3 regions of the Shinella sp. M31 genome follow, and region 2 is predicted to be linked to each of the others. Evidence: predicted binding sites of a transcription regulator. Region 2 holds the regulator's gene; each other region holds the start of a gene.
The links. Region 2 encodes LexA, which represses DNA repair genes until DNA is damaged. Its sites were predicted from a motif close to TGTTCNNNNTGTGTTCNG; they were not measured.
Positions count from the first base shown of each region.

Region 1 (9,906 bases), on a different contig from region 2:
TTTGGCCGAGGCGCTCGCCGAATGCGAGGACGCGCCGCGCGCCGTTATCCTGCCTCTCGCTGAAGACCAGCCGGAAATCGCCGCCCGGATCATCCTGTGTTCGTCATTGCTGACGGACGCCGATCTCGTCGATCTCGCCGCCAAGGGCAGCGATGCGACGCGCATGCTGATTGCCCATCGCAGCTATGTTTCGCGCGCCGTTTGCGCCGCCATGGCGGAAATCGGCGAAGCGCCCGAGGTGCTGGCCCTTCTAGAAAACGAAGGCGCGGTACTGTCGCGCCGCAGCCTTTGCCGCATCGCCGAGCGTCTCGGCGACGACGCGGAAATCCGCGCGCTGCTGCTCGATCGCGACGACCTGCCCAGCGATGCACGCCAGGCGCTGGTGGAGAAGATCGGCACGGCGCTGGCCGGTTTCGGGCTCATCCAGGCAGCGATCGGCGAAAACCGTGTGGAGCGCATCACGCGCGAGGCCTGCGACGTGGCGACGATCGGCATGGTCGCGAATGTGACGGCGATGGAAATGCCAGGCCTTGTCGAGCATCTGCGCCTCACGGGACGCCTGACGCCGGTTTTCCTGATGCATGCGCTGTGTACCGGCCGCGTGGAATTCTTCGCGGCCGCCATTACCAATCTTTCGGGGCAGGCGGAGCGGCGGGTCCGCTCCATCCTCTCCGATGGCCGCGAGGCGGCCGTGCGCGCGCTTTATGAAACGGCGGGGCTCGGCCGCGACATCAGCGCGCTCTTCACCGAGGCGACCCTGCTCTGGCGGCGTGAGGCGAAGGGCGGGGAGAGCGATTTTTCCGTATCCGAACGGCTGCTGTCGCGGGCCCGCGCCACCGGCAATCCGGCATGCCAGTCCATGCTGGAACTGGTCGAGCGCTTGGCGATCGCCGAACAGCGGCAGACGGCGCGCAGCTATGCGCTCATTGCGTCGCGTGAAGCCGCTTAATCGGCAAAGCGCTTTATGACCCAGCTATAGCCGTCTTCGGCGTAGCGTACGGGCTTGACGACCGCGGCCTTGAGGGAGGCGGCATCCGGAATGGCCTTCTTGACGAAGTTCAGGGTACGGGCCGCGAGACCCTGGCGCGCTTCCGCCGTCTCCGCAGGCACCGGGATTTCGGCCTGCACGGCCGTTTCCGCCGGCTTTGCCTCCGGTTCCGGCTTGGCCACATCGGCGGTCATGCGGTCGTTGTTGCTTTCGCAGACCGCGACGATGACCGGATAGTTCTTGTCCTGATGCCGGTTGATATAGGTCTCGGCCTGGGCGTCGCACAGCGCCACGGTCTGCCAGCTCTTCGGCACCGTATCGATATAGTGGCATTGGGTCGCGCTGTCGTCGCAGCCCATGATCGTCATGACGATGAGCGCAGCTTTCATGGCTGTCCTTTCCGCATTGAACGATGCCGGTTAGAGGCGGGTATTGCTGCGAAAGTAAGGCGCAGGCTCGGCCGAAACCCCGTCAGATGTCGAGGTTGTCGGCGAAGACGGCGCGCTCCTGGATGAAGCGGAAGCGGGCTTCCGGCTTCGTGCCCATCAGGTCGTCGACGGCCGTGCGCGTGCCCTCGAAATCGACGTCGTCGATCATGACGTTGAGGATGGTGCGCTTGGCCGGGTCCATCGTCGTTTCCTTGAGCTGCGCCGGCAGCATCTCGCCAAGGCCTTTGAAGCGGCCGATTTCGACCTTGCCGCGGCCGTTGAATTCGGTGCGCATCAGTTCCTCGCGATGGCCGTCGTCGCGGGCATAGAGCGTCTTGCCGCCCTGGCTGAGGCGGTAGAGCGGCGGTACGGCGAGATAGAGATGGCCGCCGCGGATGAGGTCGGGCATCTCCTGATAGAAGAAGGTGATGAGCAGCGAGGCGATGTGCGCGCCATCGACGTCGGCATCGGTCATGATGATGACGCGCTCGTAGCGAAGGTCCTCCTCGCGGTATTTCGTCCGTGTGCCGCAGCCGAGCGCCTGCACCAGATCGGAGATCAGCTGGTTGGCGCCGAGCTTTTCGCGGCCGGCGCTGGCGACGTTCAGGATTTTGCCACGGAGCGGCAGGATGGCCTGATTGGAGCGGTTGCGCGCCTGCTTGGCCGAGCCGCCGGCCGAATCGCCCTCGACGATGAAGAGTTCGGCACCCGTGGCGGAGTTCTGCGAGCAATCGGCGAGCTTGCCGGGCAGGCGCAGCTTGCGCACCGCCGTCTTGCGGGAGACTTCCTTTTCCTTGCGGCGGCGCATGCGCTCTTCCGCGCGCTCGATCACCCATTCCAGCAGCTTCGCCGCTTCGGCCGGGTTATCGGCGAGGTAGTGGTCGAAGGGATCGCGCAGCGCGTTTTCGACGATGCGCTGCGCCTCGACCGAGGCGAGCTTGTCCTTCGTCTGGCCGACGAATTCCGGCTCGCGGATGAAGACCGAGAGCATGCCGACCGCCGAGATCATCACGTCGTCGGTGGTGATATCCTTGGCGCGCTTGTTCTGCGTGAGTTCGGCATAGGCCTTGAGGCCCTTGGTGAGCGCGATGCGCAGGCCCGCCTCGTGCGTGCCGCCGTCGGCCGTCGGGATGGTGTTGCAATAGGAATGGATCAGCGAATCGCCGCCATACCAGGTGACGGCCCATTCCAGCGAGCCGTGGCCGCCGGACTTCTCGCTCTTGCCGGCGAAGATTTCACGGGTAACGGTGTATTCCTTGCCGAGCGTCGCCTGCAGATAGTCCTTCAGGCCGCCGGGGAAGTGGAAGACGGCCTTTTCCGGCGTTTCAGAACCCTCGGGCAGCAGCGACGGGTCGCAGCTCCAGCGGATTTCGACACCGCCGAACAGATAGGCCTTCGAGCGGGCCATGCGGAAGACGCGGGCCGGGTCGAAACGGGCATGCGCGCCGAAAATCTCCGGGTCGGGGTGGAAGCGAACCTTCGTGCCGCGGCGGTTGTGCACGTCGCCGAGCTCTTCGAGCCCGCCGACCGGCTTGCCGCGCGAAAAGCGCTGGCGGTAAAGCTTCTTGTTGCGCGCGACCTCGACTTCCAGCTCATCGGACAGCGCGTTGACGACGGAGACGCCCACGCCGTGCAGACCGCCCGAGGTCTCGTAGGCCTTGCCGTCGAACTTGCCGCCGGCATGCAGCACCGTGAGGATGACTTCGAGCGTGGATTTGCCCGGCATCTGCGGGTGGTTTTCCACCGGGATGCCGCGGCCGTTGTCGGTGACCGTCAAAAACCCTTCGGCATCGAGATTGACGTCGATGAAATTGGCGTGGCCGGCCACGGCCTCGTCCATCGAGTTGTCGATGACTTCGGCGAAGAGATGGTGCAGCGCCTTCTCGTCCGTGCCGCCGATATACATGCCGGGGCGCATGCGCACCGGCTCGAGGCCTTCAAGAACCCGGATCGCGGACGCGTCGTAGCCGCCGGAACCCTCGCTCAGCGGCGGACGGGTCTCGCGCGCCGGCGCGGGCGCTGCGGCAACGGGCTTTTCAACCGGCTTGGCCGGCTGGCGCTCGGGCTCGGAAGGCATATTGGCGAAGAGGTCGTTGTTGTCGTCTTGCATGGGCTGTTCAGAGTTTGTTCCGTTTGCCAGCTTTTCCCGCCGATCCCCGGGGGATCGGCATCTGGCGCAAAAGGGATGGTCGGCGAATCACTTGCGACTCTGGCAGATTCCGGGACATTCCGCGATGGCAGCAGGGCAACGCCGGACTTCTACCGGACGGCCGTCCTGTCTCGTCTTGCCGCTTCAAGGCGGCGTCCCCGTGTCCGTCGGTCGTCAAGCCGCGCCAACCGCTGGCCAAGGATTGCGTTGCGGGCGGGTGAATGGCAAGTATCGCCAGCCCCAAGGAGCCGCCGTTCATGCGTCAGTCCACAGTTCATTGCCTGAAAAGGCTGGTTTTCGCCACGCTCTTCGCCGGCCTGGCCGCGCAGGATGCGATGGCGGTGACGCTCCAGCCGTGGAAGGACGAGCTGTTCGCCTATGGCACGGTGGTCGAGACGACGGATGACGGGGCGCTCCGGGTCGTCGATTACCAGGAAATGCGCGACATCAACGGGCGCGACCAGGTGCCGGAACGCCGGGTGAAATCGACCTATGTCTCGACGGCGGTGAAGAAGGCGCAGCAGAATGCGACGATTGACACGCCGGCGGGACCGGTCGATGTGACGATGACCGGCAAGGGCGAGGGGGCGGCTTTCGCGGTCATCTTCATCCATGGGCGCGGCGGTGACCGGCGGCTCGGCAGCAACGACTGGAGTTTCGGCGGCAATTTCAACCGGCTGAAGAACCTCGCGGTGCGCGGCGGCGGTGTCTATTATGCACCGAGCGTACCATCCTTCGACGATGCGGGCGCTGCGCGCATTTCAGGCCTAATCCTGCGCGCCAAGGCGCTGTCGCCGGATGCGCCGGTCATCCTCGCCTGTGCCTCGATGGGCAGCTTCATCTGCGCCCGCGTCGTGCGCGATCCCGCTGCGGTCAAAAGCCTGTCCGGCATGGTGCTGATGGGCGGGGCGGCGGATGGCGACTATGCCAAGACGCCGGCCTTCAAGGCGAAGCTGCCGGTCTTCTTCACCCATGGCGACAGCGACAGCGTCTATGCGGCAAACGACCAGATCGCGGTGTTCCGCAAATTGCGCAAGGCGGGTATTCCGACCCGCTTCGTGCTGTTCCAGACCGGCGGCCACGGCACGCCGGTGCGCATGACCGACTGGCGCGAAACGCTGAACTGGCTGTTGTCTCAATAAGGTTTCACGAGCGTAGAAGCACCTTCGTCGAATCGAGCGCGGCGGCGATCTGCTGATAATGGCTGGCGCGTTTCTCCGAGTTTTCGGCCGCGCGCAATAATTGCGTCGATGCTTCCTCGATCACCTGCCGTGCCTGCTCCATCGCCTTACTGAGCTTTTCCCGTTTGACCGCGGCATAGGTCTTCGTCTGCTTGAGGCGGGGATTGGCCCGCGAGCGCTGGCGCGGCGCCTTCGCGTCCGTGATGCCGGCCTGGATGCGGCCCAGTTTACTGGATGCGCGGCTGATGATCTGGCGCGCTTCCGCATAGGCCGGGCCGGCTGGAATGCGCTGGGCGATATCGGCTAAGCGCTGGCGCAGACAGTCGATGCGGTAGACGGGATCATAGCCGGCGCATTCCGCGCGTGCGCCGTTGATGTTCCTGACGATAGAGGATGTGAGATAGTCCGTTGGCACGGCAACGGCGGTCGACGTTGCGTCGCTGCTGGTTTGGGAGGCCGTCGAGCCACGGCCGGGACTCGTCTGTCCCTGGACATCGGGGATGGCCGTGAGGGTGAGTGCGCCCGCCAGCAGCGCGGCGTGGATCGAACGCAGATAAGCCGATTTGATCATGCCTTCCTCCTCTTGTTATTCCGGATCGCCGAAGGCCATGCGCATGCTGCGCTGGGTGCCCACGCCGATATCGCCGTCGATCGTGCCTTTGTAGAATTTGTTGCGGCTGAGTTCGGCTTGCAGCGCCTCGCGCGTTTCCTGCTTGAACATGGTCGGACGGGTCGAGAGCTGCTGGAGAACATCATCCACGCCGGAGCGCAGCGCCTGATAGAGATATCTGGCGGCGTCCTCCGGCGTCTTGCCGGGCACCAGCCCGTCGTCGATCAGCGCCGCGACGTTGAACATGGCCTGCGGGTGGCGCAGGTCCGCGGCGCGGATGAAGAGTTCGACCGCCTTCTGCGGATTGCGCGGCAAGCCCTCCGCGCCCTGATAATAGAGGAAGCCGAGATCGTTGATCGCGTCGGCGAAACCGAGATCGGCGGCCTGCCGGTAGAGTTCGATCGCTTCCGGCACGTTCTGCGCCGTGCCGATACCCTTTTCGTAGAGCTTGCCGAGTTCGAACATGGCTTCGGCATCGCCGGCATCCGCGGCCTTGCGGAAGAATTCGAAGGCTTTTTCGGGTTGGAATTTTTTCGTATCCGGCGTCAGCGCCATGTAGCCGAGGCCGAGCATGGCGCGCGTGTTGCCTTCACCTGCCAGCGCGGCAAGCTGCACCTCCTGGTCGGGCTTCAGCGTCTGCCATTGCGAAGCCTTGTCGCCGCTGTCGGCAACGGCGGCATCCTCGCCGGCGAGGAAATAGGGGGTGCCCGACAGGGAGCCGTAGAAATGCGGCTGCTGGCGATTGGCGGTGAGCGACATGACGCGATCACGCACCTGACGGAAGACGAGGCCGATCTCGACATTTGGCCTCGGCAGGTTTTCGAGGATCGCGGTGGCGAAGGGGCTGTGTTCGCCGTCGCCATCCAGCGCGACCTTGCCGCCTTCTGCCGCGTAGATCACCAGCATGCCCCGCGACGGGTCCGGCGCCGCGAGCCCGTCGCCGCCGAGCGTCGCGCCATTGGCCGCCACCATGCCGGCCAATCTCGGGAAAGGATTGTTGCGGCAGGAATCGAGAATGACCACGCGCAGTTTTCGTGCCCGTTCCACACTGCGCAGCACCGACGACAGGCTGACGGCTTGATCGGGGATTTTCGCGGGGTCGTCGACCTTGATATCGATGGGCACGAGATAGTTTTCCCCCGCCGCCTCCACGCCATGGCCTGCATAATAGACAAGCGCGATATCGGCGGTCTCGACCTTGCGCGAAAAGGCCGTGACCGTTTCCTGCATCTGGACGAGCGGGACATCGACGGCGAGATCCACCGTAAAACCGAGGCGTTGCAGCATATCGGCCACGGCGCGGGCGTCGGAGGCAGTGTTCTTCAGCGGCGGGATCGAGCTATAGGCCGACATGCCGATGACCAGCGCCATGCGCTTGAAGGAGGCGGCGGGTACCGTCAGCGTATCGCCAGCCGTGATCTTTTCCACCCCGGTCTTGATGGGCATCAGACCGCGTGTCTGACCGCCGGCATTGGCCGAATCCTGTGCGCCGGCGCTGCCGGCCGAAAGCAGCACCGCCAGGAAGAGGAGGATGACCAGTCTCGAGGGAAGCATGTGCCCCTTTCGCCTTCCTCATGCGCCGATCGCGATATGAGCAGGAACGGATCATATTCTATGCATATTCGAATTCGCTTGGCCATGGGACGGCTTTTCTTGGAGGCTTCGATTTGCTACGCCGCAAGCCGACGGAATTTTAGGAATAGGGAGGCCTCATGACACCGGACGTAACCCCGCTTGTTGCCGGAAACTGGAAGATGAACGGCACGCGCGCATCGCTCGACCAGATCAAGGCGATGGCCGAAGGCGTGATGGGACCGCTTTCCGAAAAGGTCGAAACGCTGATCTGCCCGCCGGCGACGCTGCTTTATGTGGCCACCGCGCTCTCTACCGACAGCCCGTTGCAGATCGGTGCGCAGGATTGCCATGAAAAGGCTTCCGGCGCCCATACCGGCGATATCTCGGCCGAAATGATCGCCGACTGCTTCGGCACCCATGTCATCGTCGGCCATTCCGAGCGCCGCACTGACCACAAGGAAAGCGATGCGCTGGTGCGCGCCAAGGCGGAAATCGCCTATGCGAACGACCTCGTCGCGATCGTCTGCATCGGCGAGACCGGCGATGAGCGCAAGGCCGGCAAGACGCTGGACGTCTTGAAGACGCAGCTCGACGGCTCCGTGCCGGATGGTGCGACGGCGGAAAACACGGTCATTGCCTATGAACCCGTCTGGGCGATCGGCACGGGCCTAACACCAACGGCTGCCGATGTGGAGGAGGCGCATGCCTTCATGCGCGCCGAACTCAAGAGCCGGTTCGCGGGCGAGGGCGCCCGGATGCGCATCCTCTATGGCGGCTCGGTCAAGCCCGGCAACGCCAAGGAATTGATGGGCATCGCCAATGTCGACGGCGCGCTGATCGGCGGCGCGAGCTTGAAATCCGACGACTTCCTTGCCATCTACCGCGCATATGAAGCGCTGACGGCCTGACACCCGCTTTGATCATTCGCCTGCCCGAGCAAAAGGGCGGGCGGATTGGCGGGAAGGGCTTGGAATGGCGCACGGCTTGGTATATTGAGCCGCAAACCTGAATTTTGGGCCGTCTGGCCGGGATCCTTAAACATGCAGACCATCTTGCTCGTCATCTATCTCATGGTCGTCGTCGCGCTGATCGGCGTCGTGCTGATCCAGCGCTCGGAAGGCGGCGGCCTCGGCATCGGCGGCGGCTCCGGCTTCATGTCGGCACGCGGCACGGCCAATGCCCTGACGCGCACCACGGCGATCCTCGCCACGCTGTTCTTCGTGCTGGCGCTCGGCATGGGCATCATCGCCCGCTGGGAATCGCAGCCGACCGATATTCTCGACCGTATTCCCGGCACGACGGGTACGGGCGGGGTTCTCGATTCCCTCGGCGGCCAGAAGCCGGCCGAAGGCACCCAGCAGAACCAGGGCACTGAGAACAACACGAACACCACCAACCAGACGCCCGCGACGACCGGCACCGACGCCGTTCCGACCGAAGGCGGCGCGGCAACCGGCACCGGCAACACCACGACGACGACGGGCACCGGCACGACCGGTGGCGCGACGACGGGCACGGGCGGCAACGCCGGCGTCCCGAGCGGCCAGTAAGCCGCAAAAGAAAAAACAAACCGGCCGGTTGCGTCACACCAACCGGCCTTCTTCTGTGTAAAACGCCGATTGCGACTTCCGAAATCACAAGCAAGGTGATTTTTCGGTGGCGGAATCGATTTTGAAAAGGTATCCGGTGACTCCCATGGCGCGATATGTATTCATCACAGGCGGCGTGGTTTCTTCCCTCGGAAAAGGCATCGCAGCCGCTGCACTCGGAGCTCTCCTTCAGGCCCGCGGTTACCGCGTTCGCCTCCGGAAGCTGGACCCCTATCTCAACGTCGATCCGGGCACCATGAGCCCGACGCAGCACGGCGAAGTGTTCGTCACCGACGACGGCGCGGAAACCGACCTCGACCTTGGCCACTACGAGCGCTTCACCGGCCGCTCGGCCACAAAGACCGACAACATCACCACCGGCCGCATCTACAAGAACATCATCGACAAGGAACGCCGCGGCGACTATCTCGGCGCGACCGTGCAGGTCATCCCGCACGTCACCAACGAGATCAAGAACTTCGTCACCGAAGGCAATGACGACTACGATTTCGTCATCTGCGAGATCGGCGGCACGGTGGGCGATATCGAGGCGATGCCGTTCATGGAGGCGATCCGCCAGCTCGGCAACGATCTGCCGCGCGGCACAGCCGTCTATGTCCACCTGACGCTGATGCCCTACATCCCGGCCGCCGGCGAACTGAAGACCAAGCCGACGCAGCACTCCGTCAAGGAATTGCAGGCCATGGGTATTCACCCGGATATCCTGCTGGTGCGCGCCGACCGCGAGATCCCGGAGGCCGAGCGCAAAAAGCTGTCTCTGTTCTGCAACGTGCGCGCGACGGCCGTGATCCAGGCGCTTGACGTCTCCTCGATCTACGACGTGCCGCTCGCCTACCACAAGGAAGGTCTCGACGACGAGGTGTTGGCCGCCTTCGGCATCGAGCCGGCGCCCAAGCCGCGTCTCGACGCCTGGCAAAAGGTGTCCGATCGCATCAAGACGCCCGAGGGTGAAGTGACGATCGCCATCGTCGGCAAATATACCGGCCTCAAGGACGCCTACAAGTCGCTGATCGAGGCGCTGTATCACGGCGGCATCGCCAATCACGTCAAGGTCAAGCTCGAATGGATCGAGTCGGAAGTCTTCGAGAAGGAAGACCCGGCGCCGTATCTGGAGAAGGTGCACGGCATTCTGGTGCCGGGCGGCTTCGGCGAGCGTGGTTCGGAAGGCAAGATCAACGCGGCGCGCTTTGCCCGCGAGCGCAAGGTGCCGTATTTCGGCATCTGCTTCGGCATGCAGATGGCGGTCGTGGAAGCGGCCCGCAATCTCGCCGGCATCGAGAAGGCGTCGTCCACCGAATTCGGCAAGACGGCCGAGCCCGTCGTCGGCCTGATGACGGAATGGGTGAAGGGCAACGATCTGGAAAA
Region 1 covers NZ_JBLZPH010000083.1:60,067-69,972, forward strand. The annotation lists gene ACOZKU_RS14275 (DUF2336 domain-containing protein) at 1-949, shown strand, start outside; gene ACOZKU_RS14280 (hypothetical protein) at 946-1,377, opposite strand; gene parE (DNA topoisomerase IV subunit B) at 1,460-3,526, opposite strand; gene ACOZKU_RS14290 (alpha/beta hydrolase) at 3,823-4,707, shown strand; gene ACOZKU_RS14295 (hypothetical protein) at 4,712-5,317, opposite strand; gene ACOZKU_RS14300 (caspase family protein) at 5,333-6,910, opposite strand; gene tpiA (triose-phosphate isomerase) at 7,069-7,839, shown strand; gene secG (preprotein translocase subunit SecG) at 7,972-8,481, shown strand; partial or broken gene ACOZKU_RS14315 (CTP synthase) at 8,618-9,906, shown strand, end outside.
Region 1: parE (DNA topoisomerase IV subunit B) is a predicted target of LexA. The motif match lies at 3,531-3,548, and genes of this name have one in related genera.

Region 2 (9,906 bases):
CATGGCGCAACAATCTGACCGAGCATATCCGCGGCCGGATCGGCGGCGATGCAGGCGCCATCGCCGCCGCCCTGGTGACGGCCGAACAGCGTGCGATCAGCCCGGAAACGGTGGAGGCGTTGCGGCAGGCGGGGCTCGCCCATGTGCTGGCGATATCCGGGCTCAACATGGTGCTGGCGGCCGGCACGTTTCTCGTCGGCGCACGCATGCTGATGGCGCTGATCCCCGGTTTTGCCGAGCGATATCCGGCAAAGAAAATCGCCGCCGCCGGGGCGCTCGTCATGGTGACGCTCTATATTCTCGTCTCGGGCGGGGCGCTTTCGGCGGTTCGGTCGTGGATCATGATCTGCGTCATGCTCGTCGCCGTGCTGTTCGGCCGGTCGGCGATCAGCCTGCGCAATGTCGCGCTCTCGGCCATCCTCATCCTGGTGATTACGCCGTCGGCGGTCACCAATCCCGGTTTTCAGATGTCCTATGCCGCAACGCTGGGGCTTGTCGCCGGCTATGCGGCATGGCGCGAGCGGCCGGTGAAACGGGAGAGCCGGGGCGGGGTGTTGCCGGCCGCCGGCGGTTCGGCCGGCCGCTTCCTCGGCGGATTGGTGCTCTCCTCGCTGATCGGCGGTTTTTCGACGCTGATCTATTCGATCGGCCACTTTAACCGGATTCCGGCCTATGGGCTGGCGGGCAACCTCCTCACCATGCCCGCCATCAGCGCCATCGTCATGCCCTTCGGCCTCGTCGCCGTGCTGCTGATGCCTTTCGGGCTCGATGCCATTCCCTTCGCGATCATGGGCAAGGGGATCGAGTGGATGATCGCCCTGTCCAACTGGGTGGCGAGCTGGAAGGGCGAGATCGTCACCGGCCGCATCCCGTTCGCCGCCTTTCTGCTGATCGGGTTCGGCGGCGGGCTCGTCTGTATCCTCAGAACGCGCCTTCGCCATGCGGGAACATTGCTCGTGCTGATCGGCATCGCCGTCGCATTCCGGCCCGGTGATCACAGAAGGCCCGAGGTTCTGGTCTCGGAAGACGGCCGCCTCGTCGCCATCCTGCGCGAGAGTGGGGTTGCGACGAACCGTGCCCGCCCGCCGGATTTCGTCTATGCGCAATGGCGCCGGGCCCTGCGGCTGGACGAGGTCGTCAAGCCGACGATGCGAAAGACCGCCGGGCTGACGGTCGAAGTACAGGATGCTGCTGACGAAACCACGAAAAAACGAAAATCGCCACGCCACAAGGCAAATCGCGAAAAGGCGAAAGCGGCCATGCTGTCCGCGCTCGACGCGGCGGCAAAGCAGGCGGGTTTCGTCTGCGAGACCAAGGCTTTCTGCGTGGCCGTTTCACCAAACGAATGGCGTATCGCCACGCTGGAAGACGTCGCGTTCCTCGGCACGGCCTGCGATCTCGCAGACCTCGTCATCACGCAGGTGCCGCTTCGCACCGCTGCGTGCCGCTCCGGTGCAAAGCTCATCACCGCCCGACACCTGCGGCGAACCGGAGCCCTGGAGATCATTGCCGCCGAGGAGGAAAATGCTCCCTTCATGCTCGAAGCCAGCATCACGCCTGCCGTTGAAACGCTGGATCGCCCGTGGTCGCGCCACCGCACCTATGACTGGCGAACCGGAACTTACACCAGCGGCAACGCCGAGGGAGACCGTCGCCAAAGCGGCGCTCACGGCGGCTTCATTGACGTCGAGGCGATCAGCCCGAGCGATTTTTGAGCTCAACACCTCGTTGGCCGGTCCGGCAAATCCAGTCCTAGAACCGCACAGGCTCGGCGCCTTGATGAAGGCGCACAATCCAGAAAGCAGGTATGCACTCTCAGAGGCGCGCTATAGCACGAGCGCCTCCGGCAGGGTTCGCTTAGTTGTAACGCCGGATAAGCCCGACCAGCTTGCCCTGGATCTTCACGCGATCCGGTCCGAAGATGCGGGTTTCATAGGCGGGGTTGGCGGCTTCGAGCGCGATGGATGCACCCTTGCGGCGGAAGCGCTTCAGCGTGGCTTCCTCGTCGTCGACGAGCGCCACGATGATTTCCCCGGGATTGGCGCTGCTGGTATCGCGAATGATGACCGTGTCGCCATCGAAGATGCCGGCTTCGATCATCGAATCGCCCTTGACCTCCAGCGCGTAGTGAGCTCCGCTACCGATCATTTCGGCCGGGACGGTGATGTCATGCGTGTTGTTCTGAATGGCGGAGATCGGCACGCCCGCGGCGATACGGCCCATGACGGGCACGGAGACCGAAGACGACATGACGTCTGATTGCGGTGTTGCGACCCGGTGCGGGGGCGTCGGTGCCGCCGGCTGTTTGCCGCGGCTGCCTTCGACAACGGTGGGTGAAAAGCCGCGACGGGGCTGCTGGCTTGCCGAATAGGCTTCGGGAAGCTTGATGACCTCGAGCGCCCGCGCCCGGTTGGGCAAGCGGCGAATGAAGCCGCGCTCCTCGAGCGCCGTGATGAGACGATGGATACCGGATTTGGAGGCGAGATCCAGCGCGTCCTTCATCTCGTCGAACGACGGCGGGATGCCGGATTCCTTCATACGCTCGTGAATGAACAGGAGCAGTTCCTGTTGTTTGCGCGTCAGCATGGCCTCTCCACCGAGAATCGTGAAACAAATCCAGAACAGACACTATCTGTTCCATATGTGTTCCGCAAGGGGCCGCTGAAACAATATGGCGATGAAACCGTGCTCCCGTACTGGCCAAAAGGAACGGCACGGATACCGGTCAAGGGATGCGGGAGGCTTGCCTTGCGCCGTACTAGGGTCCTGTGGGATATCAAATGTAAGAAAAAAAGATAATTATAGAATAAGCTCGGATTCACGCGCGTTCTTTATTTCGAGGCGTCATTGAGAACGACGCGCTCAAGGACTGAAGGAGCACCTCAACGCGAAACTACGTCGCGTTGGGGGAAGGGATTTCCTCTCTGTCTTCTCTGTGAACCGAACCATCTGCGATGGGCAGCTCCTCTATGCAACACGGGCTGACGACACCCGTGTTCCCGACTCCGCAAGCAAAGATGTCGTCTTGTTCACTGGCCTTTCTCTTGTCGAGTGGCCTGATGCGCGCTGTTGAATGCGTTCGCATGAAACCGCGGTTCTACCGAAATCACGCTGAATTCCGATCAATCACAGCAGTTCAGGAGTGTTACCGATGACCGTCACAACCACCTTCGCCACGACCACCACGACCGCCCAGTTCGGGGTAAATACGTTCACGCCGGGTACCCAAATCCTGCCGGACGTGCTGGGACTCGACAATGGCGGCTTCGTCGCCGCTTACAATACCGCAAACGGCAACTTCATTCTCTTGGATTTCTACGATGCCGACTCAAATCAGGTCGGCAGTTTCCGCGTCCCCTATGACGACGCCAACACTGAGCCTCCCGGAAAGCCTTCGCTGACCAAGCTTGCCAATGGCAACGTCTTGGTCGTGTGGGATGACAACAACCCGGCCGAAAGCGAACTGATCGGCCGCATCTTCGACCAGGACGGCAATGCTGTCGGCGGCGAACTGACCCTGAGCGGTCCGTCGATCGCTTTCGAGGACCCGATCACCAGCGCGCTCAGCGGGGGCGGCTTCGTCATCAGCTTTACGTTCGGAGGCAATATCTTCTTCGGCCGCTACAGCGACACCGGCGTCCAGTTGGGCAGCTTCACCCAAGTCAATGCGGCGACCGTCGGCATCCAGAACGACGCGTCCGTCGTCGGGTTGGCCGATGGCGGCTTCGTCGTCACCTATACGGACACCGACCCGGCCAACCAGCCGCTCAGGGCCACGATCTACAATGCCGACGGCAGCCTGCGCACCGCAGACTTCGTGATCGATGGCTTCGGTGACAACACGCAATCAGCATTGGCGGCGCTGCCGAACGGCAATTGGGCCGTGGTTTACACGGACTCCGGCTGGGCAGAAGGCGGCACGCTGGGCAATGGCATCACGCTCGAAATTTTCGACGCCAACGGGGTCGCCCAGACCGGTTTCATCAAGGTCAACACCTCAAGCACCGTAGACGAGGTCGATCCCGACATTGCCGTCCTGTCGAACGGCTTCATCGTCGTCAGTTGGACGCGCCCCTTTAACGGCACTGTCGATGACATCTTCGCCCGCATCTTCGATCAGAACGGCAATGCCTTGTCGGCCAACTTGGCGAGCGAATTCGCAATCGCGGCGGAAGGTCTCGACCGCGACATTCTGTCTGCCCTCGGCATCCTGCAAAATGGCAAATTCGTCACCGTATGGCAGGATAGCGGCGATACCGACGGCGACGCCGGCCGCATCACCGGCGAAGTGAACGAACTGATCCGCACCAGCGTCAGCGACGGTGCAAGCGATACGATCCAGGTCGATTCGCTGCACGACATCGCGTCGGGCAATGCCGGCAACGATACGTTCCAAGGGGGCGGTCTCGACGCCTTTGCCAACGACACGATCGACGGCGGTGCGGATTCCGACCGCATCCTGGCCACCGGCGACATCAGCCTCGTGGACACGACGATCATCTCTGTCGAGGAAATCGAGTTCGAGGCCGTGGCACCGGAAAAGCTCGTCATCGTCCGCGCCGACCAGATCGGAGCCGGCCTTGCAGCCGATCTCGTTCTCGACTTTGCGGCTGTCGGTACGGCTGACCGTTTCCGCGTCGAAATGCGCGATGCCACCTCGGTCGACCTGTCACAACTCCAAGTGCAGGATTTCAATCCCAATGTCGGTGAGGGCGACCGGCTGATCATCCTCGGCGACAACGACGACGAAACGATGCGCGGAACGTCGGTGCGTGACGAATTGTTTGGCACGGGAGGCAACGACGTACTGGACGGCGGCGCGGGTGGCGACTATCTGTCCGGCGGAACCGGTTCCGACCGGGTCACCTATGCCCATGCGGCGGCCGGCGTGGTCGCAAGCCTTTCCAGCCCGGGAGGCAATACCGGTGAAGCGGCTGGCGACACCTACAACTCTATCGAGAATCTCACCGGTTCTGCGTTCAACGACACCCTGACCGGCACGAACGGCACCAACAGCATTCTCGGTGGGAACGGTGACGACAGGATCTCCGGCCTCGGCGGAAACGACAACATCTTCGGCAACGATGGCAACGACGTCCTGCTCGGTGGCGCGGGCGCGGACAAGTTTTCCGGCGGCGCCGGAAGCGATCGGGTGACCTATGAGGATGCTGCCGCGGCCGTGATCGCCAATCTTTCCAGTTCGGGAGGCAACACCGGGGAGGCAGCTGGCGACACCTATAATTCGGTCGAAAACCTAACCGGCTCGGCCTTCAACGACACGCTGACGGGCAATAACGGCACCAACAGCATTCTCGGCGGCAATGGCGCGGACACGATCTCCGGCCTCGGCGGGAGCGACAATTTGTTCGGGCAGGATGGCAACGACACCTTGATCGGTGGGGCCGGCGCCGACGCGTTGTCAGGCGGCAATGGAACGGACAGGGCCTCCTATCAGACGGCCGCGGCCGGTGTGGTTGCAAGCTTGACAACGCCGGCCAGCAATACCGGCGACGCGGCGGGCGACACCTATTCATCGATCGAAAATCTGACCGGTTCGGCCTTCAATGACACGTTGACGGGCAACAGCAATGTCAACGTCCTGATCGGCGGCAATGGCAACGATACGCTGAACGGTCGGGCCGGCAATGACACGCTGACCGGGGGCAGCGGGAACGACACGTTCCTGTTCAATACGGCGCTCGGGGCCGCCAACGTCGATTCCATCACGGACTTCAACTTCGCCAACGACACGATCCAACTGGATAATGCCATCTTCAACGCAATTGTCGGTGTGGGCGTCCTCAGTGCCGCGCAGTTCGTCGCCAATACGAGCGGCACGGCAGGCGATTCCAACGATCGCATCATTTACGAAACCGATACCGGGAAGCTGTTCTACGACAGCAACGGCAATGCGGCGGGTGGATCGGTGCTGTTTGCGACGCTTTCTGCAGGGCTCGGCATCACCAATGCCGATTTCTTCATCGTCTAGAGCAGTTCCGGTTCGCAGGAAATGCTTTAGGTTCTTGTATTACCGCATTTCCAGGCAAAGCGACTTCGCTTCGGCTGGAAATGCTCCAGCGGCGTTGCCGCGAGATAGGATCGGCTTGAATGTTCAAGGCGTCGGATCTTCCGGCGCCTTGCTTCCGGCGGCCTACGGTTCGCGCACCAGCAGCACGTCGCAGGCCGTGCCGGCTTCGACGGCGGGCGCGTTCGGAGGGCGGATGAGCAGGCCTTCGGAGTCGGCGAAAATCCGCATCATGGACGAATCCTGTTTGTCGAAGGGGGTAACGCGCAGGTCACCATCGGGTCCGCGGGTGATGCGGGCGCGCACATAGTCCTGGCGATGGTCGTTTTCCTTGATCGGTACGGCGGTGAACGCCTTGTGAATGCGGTCTTTCGCCGGCAGGTGGGCGAGGCAACGCACCAGGGGCTCGAGGAAGAGCAGGGCGCAGACGAGGCTGGAGACGGGATTGCCGGGAAGGCCGACGATCCTGACATCGCCGAGGCGCCCGACCATCAGCGGTTTTCCGGGGCGCATGGCGATGCGCCAGAAGTCGAGTTCCATGCCGGCTTCGCCGAGCACGGGCTGGACCAGATCGAAATCGCCGACCGAGGCGCCGCCGAGCGTGACGAGCACGTCGATATCCAGCGCGAGGGCCTTCTGCACGGCTTCGAGGATCGCCGGCTTGTCATCGCCGACAATGCCGAGGTCAATGATCTCGGCGCCGGAGGCGCGCGCGATCGCGGAGACGCCGTAGGTGTTGGAGGCGATGATCTGACTTGCGCCGGGCGGCGTGCCGGGCGTGACAAGCTCATCGCCGGTGGCGAGCACGGCGATGCGGGGACGGGCATAGACCGTAAGCTCCGCATGGTTCATTGCGGCCGCGACGGTGAGGCGTCCGGCATCGAGCACATCGCCGGTCCGAAGCAGCACGTCGCCTTCGGCAAAATCCTGGCCGCGCGGGCGGATGTGGCGGCCCTTAGGCGTCAGGAACGTCGTGCGGATGCGATCTCCATCCAGCTTTTCGGCGTCTTCCTGCAACAGCACCGTATCGGCAAAAGCGGGCAGCGGTGCGCCAGTGAAGATGCGCACGGCCTCTCCGGGACCGGCCGTTCCCTCGAAGGCATGGCCGGCGGCCGAAGTGCCGACGACCTTGAGGATCGACCCCAGTGCGGCGATATCGGCATGGCGCACCGCGTAGCCGTCCATGGCGGAATTGTCGAAGGGCGGCTGGGTGAGGCGGGCGGCGACGTCCTCGGCCAGCACGCGGCCGTCCGCTTCATGAAGCGGGACCCTTTCCGTCCGTTGCGTGGGCTTGGCCGCGGAAAGCAGGCGGTCGAGGGCGTCGGCAACGGGGAGGAGGGACATCAGGGCTCTCTGCGTTTGTAGTCACCGGAGCGGCCGCCGGATTTTTCGGCAAGGCGCACGCCGCCGATCTCCATTTCGCGATCGGCAGCCTTGGCCATGTCGTAGATCGTGAGGCAGGCGACGCTGACGGCGGTCAGTGCCTCCATCTCGACGCCGGTGCGGCCGATGAGCTTCGCCATGGCCTCGATGCGCAGGCCGGGCAGGGCGTGATCCGCGCGGATATCGACCGTCACCTTGGTCAGCATCAGCGGATGGCAGAGCGGGATGAGACTGGACGTCTGCTTGGCGGCCATGATGCCGGCCAGCCGTGCCGTGCCGATCACGTCGCCCTTCTTGGCGTCGCCCTTGAGGATCAGGTCGAGCGTTTCCGGCGCCATGCGGATGAAACCCTCGGCGACAGCGATGCGCACGGTCTCGGCCTTGTCGCCGACATCCACCATGTGCGCTTCGCCGGAGGCGCCGATATGGGTGAGCGTGCGGGCGTCCCCAGTCACTTTTCGACCACCATCATTCCGCCGCCAGCATGCCGGCGGAGCCGGTCAGCAGTTCGCGGGTCGCCGCGGCCACGTCGTCCTTGCGCATCAGGCTTTCGCCGACGAGGAAGGTGGAGATGCCGACCTTCCCGAGGCGTGCGCAATCGGCATGGGTGAAGACGCCGCTTTCGCCGACGAGCAGGCGGTCGTCCGGCACCATGCCGGCAAGCTTTTCGGAGACGGCGAGATCGACCTCGAAGGTGCGCAGGTTGCGGTTGTTGATGCCGACGAGCTTGGACTTGAGTTTTAGCGCCCGCTCCATCTCCTCTTCGTCATGTACCTCGATCAGCACGTCCATGCCGAGCGAGAAGGCGGCGTCTTCCAGCATCTTCGCCGTGTCGTCGCTGAGCGAGGCCATGATGAGCAGGACGCAATCGGCACCCCAGGCGCGGGCTTCCAGCATCTGGTAGCTGTCGAACATGAAATCCTTGCGCAGCGCCGGCAGCGCGCAGGCGTCGCGGGCGGCGGTGAGGAATTCGGGTGCACCCTGAAAGCTCGGCGTGTCCGTCAGCACGGACAGGCAGGCCGCACCGCCGGCCTCATAGGCCTTGGCGAGTGCCGGCGGATCGAAATCCGGACGGATGAGGCCCTTGGAGGGGCTGGCCTTCTTGATTTCGGCGATCAGGCCGAACCGGCCTTCGGCCTTCTTGTCCTTGAGGCTGGCGAAGAAGCCGCGTGGCGGCTCCTGGTCGCGGATACGGGCACGCAGCTCGGCGGGCGCAACCCGCATCTTGGCGGTGGCAATTTCTTCGAGCTTGTAGGCTTCGATCTTCTTCAGAATATCGGTCATGGCCAATCCTACTCCGTAGCGCCTTCATTGGAAACGGCCACGAGGCGCTCCAGCGCGGTGCGGGCACGGCCGCTTTCGAGCGATTCGGTCGCAAGCCGCATGCCGTCCTTCAGCGTCTCCGCCTTGCCAGCAACGACGAGGGAGGCGGCGGCATTGGCCAGCGAGATGTCACGGTAGGGCATGTGCGCGCCGCCGAGCACCGAGAGAAGTGCTGCGGCATTGTGCGCGCCGTCGCCACCGCGCAGATCGTCGAGCGCCACCTGCGGCAGGCCGAAATCGGCCGGCGCCAGCTCGAAGGTGCGGATCTTGCCGTCCTCGAGCGCGGCGACCTTCGTGGTGCCCGTGGTGGTGATCTCGTCGAGGCCTTCGCCGTGCACGACCCAGATGCTCTCCGAGCCGAGATCGCGCATCACCTCGGCGATCGGCACCAGCCAGTGCGGCGAGAAGACGCCGAGCAGCTGGCGCTTGACGCCGCCGGGATTGGAGAGCGGGCCGAGCAGGTTGAAGATCGTACGCGTGCCGAGTTCGACGCGCGACGGCCCGACATGCTTCATGGCCGAATGATGCAGCTGGGCGAACATGAAGCCGAGGCCTGCATCGTGCACGCAGCGGGCAATTTCGGCCGGGCCGATATCGAGCTTCACGCCGAGGCAGGAGAGGGCATCCGCCGTGCCGGATTTCGAGCTCAGCGCGCGGTTGCCGTGCTTGGCAACCGGGACACCGGCACCCGCGACGATGATCGCCGCAAGCGTCGAGATGTTGTAGGTGCCGGCACCGTCACCACCCGTGCCGACGATATCCATCGCATCGGCGGGAACGCTGACCGGCAGCATGCGGGCGCGCATGGAACCAACGGCGCCGTAGATCTCGTCCACGGTCTCGCCGCGCACGCGCAACGCCATCAGGAAACCGCCAATCTGCGAGGGGGTGGCGGCACCCGACATGATGATCTCGAAGGCGCCGCGGGCTTCCTCGCGGTCCAGCGCATTGCCGGCAGCGACCTTGGCGATAAAGGGTTTCAGGTCGGACATGCGGCTCCCGTCTCCGTAGAATCTGTCAGGTTCATTCCGAACCAGACAGACCCTCGATTTCTTTGTTGTCGTTTGTCTTGTCGGAAAACCGGTTCCAACTTTTCCCGGACAAACTCTAACGCGTCATGTTCTGCTCGGCGAGCGTGCGGTTGATCGAGACGCCGTAGGACGTCTGGAGCGCGC
Region 2 covers NZ_JBLZPH010000095.1:13,216-23,121, forward strand. The annotation lists gene ACOZKU_RS16080 (ComEC/Rec2 family competence protein) at 1-1,715, shown strand, start outside; gene lexA (transcriptional repressor LexA) at 1,858-2,586, opposite strand; gene ACOZKU_RS16090 (beta strand repeat-containing protein) at 3,152-5,989, shown strand; gene glp (gephyrin-like molybdotransferase Glp) at 6,152-7,369, opposite strand; gene moaC (cyclic pyranopterin monophosphate synthase MoaC) at 7,369-7,863, opposite strand; gene trpC (indole-3-glycerol phosphate synthase TrpC) at 7,877-8,692, opposite strand; gene trpD (anthranilate phosphoribosyltransferase) at 8,701-9,723, opposite strand; gene ACOZKU_RS16115 (SurA N-terminal domain-containing protein) at 9,839-9,906, opposite strand, start outside.

Region 3 (9,906 bases), on a different contig from region 2:
CAGGGCAAGCGTCAGTCGGTTCTCGTTGGGCTCCGCGAGATAGATGTAAAGACCGTTGTCGTCACCGCTGTCATCGCCCGGCGTCGCGATCACAGCCAGGTCCGCCGTGCCGTCCTTGTTCCAGTCGCCGCTCGCCATGGCGACGATGCGGTCTGCCGGAAAGTCGGCGGCCATCGTTGCGGCAGGCAGAACAATCGAAAACACGAGGGCGGCGGCAATCGACTTCATCTTATTTCCTCCATGGGGCCGAGGCGACCTTATTGCGCGCGGCGGCGCCGGTCCAGAGGGGCTGTGGAAAGCTGTTGACATGAGAACAGAAATAGAACAAAATAAAAACATAAAAGGAAAGGGAGCCACAATGACCGATTTTCTTCGTGACTTTGCAGCATTCACCTCCATCGCCCTGTTCGTCGCCAGCTTCTCCGTCCTCCTCTTTGGAATCTGACGGTCCAACTCTCTCCATTGATCATTTGCGCTTTCCGCGCGGACTCGTCCGGTGGAAAGCGGGTGCAAAGCCAAGAACCGTCTGGACGAGACGGGTCCGAATCCGCTTAAGGTCTTTCTTCTGATCGGAAGGACGTTTGACATGGCGGAAGCGGCGGAAGCAACGGTTGGCGAGAAGATCGCCGAGACGCCCGAATTCGTGCACCTGCGCGTGCATTCGGCCTTCTCGCTGCTCGAAGGCGCCTTGCCGATCAAGAAGATCATCGGCAAGGCCGTATCCGACCAGCAGCCGGCGATCGCCATAACCGACACGAACAATCTGTTCGCGGCGCTCGAATTCTCGCAAAAAGCCGTCGGCGACGGCATCCAGCCCTTGATCGGCTGCCAGCTGTCGATCGACATGGAAGACGAGGGCGAGGGGGAAAGGCGCAGCGGACAGGCGCAGCTTCAGAAACTGCCGTCGATCGTCGTTCTTGCAGCCAGCGACGCCGGTTATGCACGGCTCGTCGAACTCGTCAGCCGCGCCTATCTCGGCGGCGAAAGCGGGCAGACAGTTCGTATCGCCTATAGCTGGCTGGCGGAGGGCGGCGCGGACGGGCTGATCGCGCTGACAGGCGCGCGCGGCGGTCCCATCGACATGGCCTATCTTGCCGGGCAGCCCGCTGTCGCAAAAGCGCGGCTCGATGCGCTGAAGACGGTGTTCGGCGATCGACTTTATATCGAGCTGCAGCGCCATGGGCGTTACGACAAGCAACATGAACGGCGCATGGTGGAACTTGCCTATGCGCAAGACGTGCCTCTGGTTGCGACCAACGAGCCGTTCTTCCCGTCGCCGGACGATTACGATGCGCATGACGCGCTGATGGCGGTGGCGCACAATGCGATGGTGTCGGACGACAACCGCTTCCGCCTCTCGCCGGATCACTATCTCAAGAGCCGCAAGGACATGGCAAAGCTCTTTGCCGACCTGCCGGAGGCGCTGGAGAACACGGTCGAGATCGCCAAGCGCTGCTCCTTCGTGCTGAAAACGCGCGGGCCCATCCTGCCGCGCTTCACGGGCGCGACGGACGATCCGGAAGAGGCGGAACGCGCGGAATCGGCAGAGCTGCGCCGCCAGTCGGTGGAGGGTCTCGAGAGCCGCATGGCGCTGCTCGGCCTGTCGCCGGGCTATACGGAGCAGGATTATCGCGAGCGGCTGGATTTCGAACTCAGCGTCATCGAACGCATGAAGTTTCCCGGCTACTTCCTGATCGTTGCCGACTTCATCAAATGGGCCAAGCAGCACAATATTCCCGTCGGGCCGGGCCGCGGCTCGGGTGCAGGTTCGCTCGTCGCCTACGCGCTCACCATCACCGACGTCGATCCCTTGCGTTTCTCGCTGCTTTTCGAGCGCTTCCTCAACCCGGAACGCGTCTCGATGCCCGACTTCGACATCGACTTCTGCCAGGATCGCCGTGAAGAGGTGATCCGCTACGTGCAGCAGAAATACGGCCGCGAGCAGGTGGCGCAGATCATCACCTTCGGCTCGCTGCAGGCGCGTGCCGCACTGCGCGACGTCGGCCGCGTGCTCGAGATGCCCTATGGTCAGGTCGACAAGATCTGCAAGCTCGTGCCGAACAACCCCGCCAATCCGACGCCGCTCTACAAGGCGATCGAGGAAGAGCCGAAGCTGCAGGAGGAGGCGGAGAAGGAGCCGGTCGTCGCCCGCCTGCTCGATATCGCCCAGAAGATCGAAGGTCTCTACCGCCACGCCTCCACGCATGCCGCCGGCATCGTCATCGGCGATCGGCCGCTGTCGCAGCTCGTGCCGATGTACCGCGATCCGCGCTCCGACATGCCCGTCACCCAGTTCAACATGAAATGGGTGGAACAGGCCGGCCTCGTGAAGTTCGACTTCCTCGGCCTGAAGACGCTCACCGTGCTGAAGACCGCCGTCGATTTCATCCGCAAGCGCAATATCGAGGTGAAACTCGAAAGCCTGCCGCTGGACGACCAGCTGACCTACGAGATGCTGTCGCGCGGCGAGACGGTCGGCGTGTTCCAGGTGGAAAGTGCCGGTATGCGCAAGGCGCTGATCGGCATGCGGCCGGACTGCATCGAGGACATCATCGCGCTGGTCGCGCTCTATCGCCCCGGCCCGATGGAGAACATCCCGGTCTATAACGCTCGCAAGCATGGCGAGGAGGAGATCGAATCGATCCATCCGAAGATCGACCACCTGCTGAAGGAAACCCAGGGCGTTATCGTCTACCAGGAACAGGTGATGCAGATCGCCCAAGTTCTCTCCGGCTATTCGCTCGGTGAGGCCGATCTTCTGCGCCGCGCCATGGGCAAGAAGATCAAGGAGGAAATGGACAAGCAGCGCGCCCGCTTCGTCGACGGCGCGGTCAAGAACGGCGTGTCCAAGCCGCAGTCCGACCTTATCTTCGACCTGCTCGCGAAATTCGCCAACTACGGCTTCAACAAGTCGCACGCCGCTGCCTACGCCATCGTCTCCTACCAGACGGCTTATCTGAAGGCGCATTACCCGGTCGAATTCCTCGCCGCGTCGATGACCTACGATATGTCCAACACGGACAAGCTGAACGATTTCCGGCAGGATGCCGGCCGCTTGGGCATCGCCGTCATCCCACCCTCGGTGCAGACGTCCTTTGCGCATTTCGAAACCGGCGAAAACCGGATCTACTACGCGCTTGCCGCCATCAAGGGCGTCGGTGAGGCCGCGGTCCAGCATATTGTCGAGGTGCGCAGCGACAAGCCGTTCAAGAACCTCGAGGATTTCTGCACGCGCATCGATCCGAAATTCGTCAACCGCCGCGTCTTCGAAAGCTTGATTGTCGCCGGCGCCTTCGATTGCTTCGGTCACGACCGCGCCGCCATGATCGCCGGCCTCGACCGTCTGCTGGGGGCTGCCCAGCGTGCGCAGGAAAACAAGACGAGCGGGCAGGGCGATATTTTCGGCATGGGCGCTGCGACCGGGCCGGAGGTCATCACGCTGCCCGCCTACACGCCCTGGCTCGCCTCGGAAAAACTGCACCGCGAGTTCCAGGTGCTCGGCTTTTTCCTATCCGCTCATCCGCTCGATACCTATGCGCCGCTTCTCGCGAAGATGCGCGTGCAGACATTTGGCGATTTTTCCGCTGCCGTGAAACGCGGTGCGACGGCCGGCCGTCTTGCCGGCACGGTCACCTCCAAGCAGGAGCGCAAGACGCGCACCGGCAACAAGATGGGCATCGTCGCCTTCTCGGATTCGTCCGGCCAGTTCGAGGCCGTGCTGTTTTCCGAAATGCTCAACCAGTACCGCGACCTGCTGGAGCCCGGCAAATCACTGGTCATGACCGTGCAGGCGGAAGAGCGCCCGGAGGGCATCGGCCTGCGCATCCAGACGCTGCGCTCCCTTGAGGAGGAATCGCTCCAGACCCAGAAGGCGTTGCGCGTCTATGTGCGCGACAGCGGCCCGCTGCGTTCCATCGCCGCCCATCTCAACACCAAGGGCGACGGCCTCGTCTCCTTCATCGTCATCAAGGACAACGGCCAGCGCGAGATCGAGGTGGAGCTGAACGAGCGCTTCCGCATCTCCCCCGAAATCGCCGCCGCCCTGCGCTCGGCGCCCGGCGTGCTGGATGTGGAGTTGGTGTAGGAGCGCAAGCCGGTTCCGCTGGGAAGCACTATGACGCGGGATGATCGGTGGCCTGAAGGGGAAGTCGGACGGCAACCTGTTGCTGGCCGGCTGCAACCATGGCAGCGAGCATCGAGAAAGCGGCAGGCTGCAGATCAGGATGTTTGCTGAAAAGATAGTGCGTGTGCATCGGCAAACCCAAGGCACGGGCGCCATTTTCCGTCAGCAGCAACTCGATGCGGTCGTGATCGCCGATGAGGCTTTGTACGTCGCGACCGTCGCAGGCGAGGCTCTGGTCGGTGCGTTCCACATAGAGCAGGTCCTCGGCCGGTGGTGGGCTCGAGCCGCTCCGTTCACCTCCGCAGGCGAAATGGATGATGTCGAGCGGGTCATCCGCAGAGACGAAGCCGAGAGACAGGACGAGAAGGTCATTCTCTTCGGTGAAGACCTCCTCGACCTCAAAACAAACGGCCGTCTGTCCCGTCAATTCACGACCGTAATCGATGACGCCTTTTTCTTCCTTTTTTTGATGCCCTGCACCGCCGAGGCATCGGCCTTCTGCTGCACCTTGCGCGTCACGGTGATGAAGTCCGTGCCGTCGCCGGTTTCCGGGCCGAGGCCAATGTCGGAGATCGACAGCGAGGCGCCTTCGCCCATCAGTTCGGAAATACGCAGGCGCGTGTCGGCGGGAATGTCCAGGCGGTCGAGCGTCTTTGTCAGCGCATCCGGCTGCGAGGCATCGGCTTCGGTGGTGATGCCCAGGCGCTTCAGCGTGGCGGGCGAAAGCTGGTTGTCGACGCTGACACCGAACCAGTCCGCCTTGCCCTTGTCGCTATCGACGTCGCGTGCCAGCAGGAAATGGGTGCCGAGCGCGATTTCCGGGTTGCGGATGGTGATGGCGGCTTCGACCAGCGGCTTGAATTTCTGGCGCACGAGGATCTGGCCGTTCGGGGGCGTGCCCTTGCCGGCCTTGGCATAGACGGCGGCCACGAGTTCCGGCGTCAGCATGCCGTCTTCCTTCAGCCCCTCGGCGAGCTGGAAGGCGCGGATGGCGATCACGGTCTGCTTGCCATGCAGGCCATCCGGCACGCCGGCATCGTAGCCGAGCGACGTCAGCATCGTCTGCAGGTCGATCATCATCTCGCGGTCGCCGCGACGGGTGATCAGGATGCGGATCGGGTCCTGCTCGGTCTTCTGCACGACCGCCGGGAGGATTTCCGGCTTCGGATCGGTCATCGCAACCTCGACGGCCTTGTCGCCGGCCTCGATCAGGCCGGGCCGCAGGCCCGCCTGGGAGAGAAGCGGCGTATCCGGCACCACGACGACGGGCTTGAACAGTGCGGCATGAACGATTTCCTGCGGCACGATCTCGCGGTCGGTGATCAGCACATGGCCGCCGCGCCGCGTCACGCTGAACAGCGTCTTGGCAAAGGCGTTCGGCAGGCGCACGCAGCCGTGCGAGGCGGGATAGGACGGCACGCTGTTGGAGGCGTGCAGCGCGATACCCGACCAGGTGAGGCGCTGCATGAAAGGCATCGGCGCGCTGTCATAGATGTTGGAGAAATGCGTACGCTTCTTCTCCAGGATCGAGAAGATGCCGGTCGGCGTCGAATGGCCGGCCTTGCCGGTGGAGACGTGCGAGGTGGCGACGACCACGTCGCCGTCGTAGATCTTCAGTTCCTGCAGGTCCTTCGAAACGATGATCTGCAACGGCCCCTCGAGCGTGCCCGCAAGCGCGGTACCGCAGCTCAACAGCAGGCCAAGTATGCTCATGCCAGTCGCCAGGCGAAACTTCATGTTACCCATCCGTACGCAATACAAACCGACGGCAAGCGTAGTGCATCCGATTTAAGGAAGGCTTGATGCACCCGGCCGATCCCCCGATCTGTGCCAACCCGATGCAGGGAGGAACGCTGGTTTGCCGGGATTTATTCGGTGGGGTCGTCGATTTTTCCGGCCGTCTTGAAGGTCAACTTTCCGTGAAAGCGATCGGGGCCGGATTTACCGAATGTATAGCCGGTCTCGACGCTGGCCTTGCCGAATTTGTCGCGCAGCGTGTTCATCGCGGCTTCGGCCGCTGCGCGGCGGGTTGCCGCGGGATCGACAAGGTCGGGCGGGTCGGCGCGAGCGGGATCGGTGAGATCGCTGACACCGATGCCGATCAGGCGGTATTTCGTGCCGTCCGTCTCCTTGCGCAAAAGCTCGATGCCGGTGCGGAAGATGCGGTCGGCAAGCATGGTCGGGTCTTCGAGCCTGCGGTTGCGCGTGCGGCTCTTGAAGTCGGCGGTCTTCAGCTTGAGCACGACGGTATGGCCGGCGATGCCGGATTTGCGCAGGCGCGCGGCAACCTTTTCGCTGAGGCGACGCAGATGCGTGACAAGCTCGTCATAGCTGGAGATGTCGTCGAAGAACGTGGTTTCGGACGAAACGCTCTTTGCGGCGTCGTTCAGATGGACCTCGCGATCATCCTGACCACGCGACAGATTGAACAGCCGCTTGCCCATCACGCCATAGCGGCGCATCAGGTCGGTTTCCTCCATGGTCTGAAGCTGGCCGACGCTGCGTATGCCGTCGCGCTCCAGCGTCTCCGCAAAGGCCTTTCCAACGCCCCAGATGAGGCGCACCGGCTTATCTCTCAGGAAATCCAGCGCTTCCTTCTCGCCGATGACGGAAAAGCCGCGCGGCTTGTTGAGATCGGAGGCGACCTTCGCGAGGAATTTGCAATAGGAGAGGCCGACGGAAATGGTGATGCCGACCTCCTGCTCGACGCGCTGGACGAAGCGGGCGAGCACGCGGGCAGGCGGATCGTGGTGCAGACGTTCCGTGCCCTTCAGTTCCAGAAAGGCCTCGTCGATGGACAGCGGCTGCACCAGCGGCGTCAGATCCTGCATCATGGCGCGCACCTGGCGGCCGACCTTTACGTATTTCTCCATATCCGGCGGGATGACGATCGCATTGGGGCAGGCTTCTAGCGCCTTGAACATCGGCATGGCCGAGCGCACGCCGTGGATGCGCGCGACGTAGCAGGCGGTGGAGACGACGCCGCGTTTGCCGCCGCCGATGATGACCGGTTTGTCGGCAAGCTCGGGATTGTCGCGCTTTTCCACGGCGGCATAGAAGGCGTCGCAGTCGATATGCGCCAGCGTCAGGTCGTAGAGTTCGTCATGATAGAGGAGGCGCGGGCTGCCGCAGGCGCTGCAGCGGCGCAGGCCCGCCTTCTGCCCGGACAGGCAGTCGCGACAGAAGCCCGGGAAGCGTGGTGCGGCGGTGCTCATCATCAGGAACAAACATTGAACATCGCGACATTAGTGCCTAAATTCACGAGTCTCAAGTGTCGCCCGGGATGGAATGCATGACCGTACACACAAAGGCGCTGGAACGGTGCCGGGCGCCGACTGCTCACCAGTCGGCGGGGCCGGACAGTACCGCATGGGCGTGCACGACCGTTTCCGGTTTGGTGCCCGTCGCGTCGCAGAACGCCAGCAGATCCGGCTCGTGGCTCATCAGGAAATCGACGATGCCGGCGAGGAAGCCGGGGTCATTGACGGCGTTACGGACCTCGGACGGCGCGACACCCGTCAGCGCCAGAAAACGCGACAGCAATTCCGGTTCGCCGGCGAGCCAGCCGAGAATGGCGACGGCAGTTGTCTCCGCGGTCTCGGCCGCAGGTGTATCTTTTTGGCTTTTCATTCTTTTCCCTCGGGAAATTTACCTTTTAATCAACCAAGTGACGCTAACGTGGCTGCGGTCAGGCTGGGTGATTTCGGCTTTGCCGCAACTTATCCATCTCCCGATGGGTTGCAAGGCCGGTCAGAGGAACAGGGACTTACGATGCCCAAGCAGGTCATGATTGTCGAGGACAACGAGCTCAACATGAAGCTCTTCCGGGACCTTATCGAGGCATCCGGCTACACGACCATCCAGACTCGGAACGGTATGGAAGCCCTTGATCTTGCGCGCAAATATCGCCCCGATCTGATCCTGATGGATATCCAGCTTCCGGAAGTCTCGGGCCTTGAAGTCACCAAGTGGCTGAAAGAGGACGACGAGCTTCACGTGATCCCCGTCATCGCGGTCACGGCCTTTGCGATGAAGGGCGACGAGGAGCGCATCCGGCAGGGCGGCTGCGAGGCGTATGTCTCCAAGCCGATTTCCGTACCGAAATTCATCGAGACGATTAAAACCTATCTCGGCGACGCGTGAGGCAGGGGCGCGACCATGACAGCACGCATTCTCGTCGTCGATGATATTCCCGCCAATGTGAAGCTGCTCGAAGCGCGGCTTCTGGCGGAATATTTCGACGTCTTGACGGCCGACAACGGCTATGAAGCGCTGTCGATCTGCGAACGCACCCAGGTCGATCTCATCCTGCTCGACATCATGATGCCCGGCATCGACGGTTTCGAGGTGTGCGAGCGGCTGAAGGCCAATCCGCGCACTGCCCATATTCCCGTCGTCATGGTCACGGCGCTCGATCAGCCGTCCGATCGCGTGCGCGGTTTGAAGGCCGGTGCCGACGATTTTCTCACCAAGCCGGTCAACGATCTGCAGCTGATGTCGCGGGTGAAAAGCCTTGTGCGCCTCAAGACGCTGACCGACGAGCTGCGCATGCGTGCAACGACCGCCCGCGCGATCTCGATGGAGGAGGGGCTCGACAGCAATCTCGGCGACGAGCCGGGCGACGTCCTGCTGGTCGACGGCCGTGCGAGTTCGCAGGAGCGTGTTGCGCGTGCGTTGAAGCCCATCGCCGAAGTCACCTGCATGTCAGATCCCCAGGCGGCGCTGTTCCAGGCCGCCGAGAGCAACTACGAGCTCGTCATCGTCAACGCCAATTTCACGGATTACGATCCGCTGCGCCTGTGCTCGCAGTTGCGGTCGCTGGAGCGCACGCGTTTCCTGCCGATCCTGCTGGTCACGGAGCAGGGCGACGACGACATGGTCGTGCGCGCGCTCGATCTCGGCGTGACGGACTACCTGATCCGGCCAATCGACCCGAACGAGCTGATCGCCCGCAGTCTCACCCAGATCCGCCGCAAGCGCTGCAACGACCGTCTGCGCGCAAGCGTGCGGCAGACGATCGAGCTTGCCGTGACGGACGGCTTGACCGGGCTGCACAACCGCCGTTACCTCGACAACCACATGAAGCTCCTGATCGACCGCGCCACGGCGCGTGGCCGTCCGCTTTCGGTCTGCATCACGGATATCGACCGTTTCAAGCTGGTCAACGACACCTATGGCCACGATGCCGGCGACGCGGTGCTGCGCGAATTCGCCAACCGCGTGCGCTCGGCCGTGCGCGGCGCCGATCTCGCCTGCCGTTATGGCGGGGAGGAGTTCGTGCTCGTTATGCCCGACACGACGCCGGAAATGGCGGCCGGTGTGGCGGAGCGTCTGCGCACCATCGTCGAGCGCGAGCCGTTCCGCATTCCCGGCACCGATGTCCTATTGCCGATTACCGCCTCGATGGGCACCGCTTCCGTTCTGCCGACGGGCGACAGCCCGGAAGGTCTGCTGAAGCGCGCGGATACCGCGCTTTACGAAGCTAAACGCTCGGGCCGCAACCGCGTCGTGGCCGCCGCCGCCTGAGTCGCATCCCAATCGACGTCTGCCTACGCTTTTTCCACAGGCTTCCTCGGTTTTTTGAGCAAATGCCTGATTTTTAGGGCACTTGCCGTCAGGACAATTTTTCCCGTCGTCGACCGGTTCAAGGGGCCGAATCGAAGCCCGTGTAGTCAAATTTGGCTATAAATCGTTTCATTCATTTTTGACGATAGATTTCAACAGGTTGTATAAATACAATCATGCCTTGCGAAGTTGTATTCATTTTCCGGGGTTGTATTTTA
Region 3 covers NZ_JBLZPH010000001.1:273-10,178, reverse strand. The annotation lists gene ACOZKU_RS00045 (hypothetical protein) at 1-228, opposite strand, end outside; gene ACOZKU_RS00040 (hypothetical protein) at 308-445, shown strand; gene dnaE (DNA polymerase III subunit alpha) at 587-4,084, shown strand; gene ACOZKU_RS00030 (hypothetical protein) at 4,113-4,550, opposite strand; gene ACOZKU_RS00025 (L,D-transpeptidase family protein) at 4,547-5,860, opposite strand; gene ACOZKU_RS00020 (DNA polymerase IV) at 5,992-7,338, opposite strand; gene ACOZKU_RS00015 (DUF3572 domain-containing protein) at 7,463-7,753, opposite strand; gene ACOZKU_RS00010 (response regulator) at 7,895-8,266, shown strand; gene ACOZKU_RS00005 (PleD family two-component system response regulator) at 8,282-9,649, shown strand.
Region 3: ACOZKU_RS00020 (DNA polymerase IV) is a predicted target of LexA. The motif match lies at 7,343-7,360, and genes of this name have one in related genera.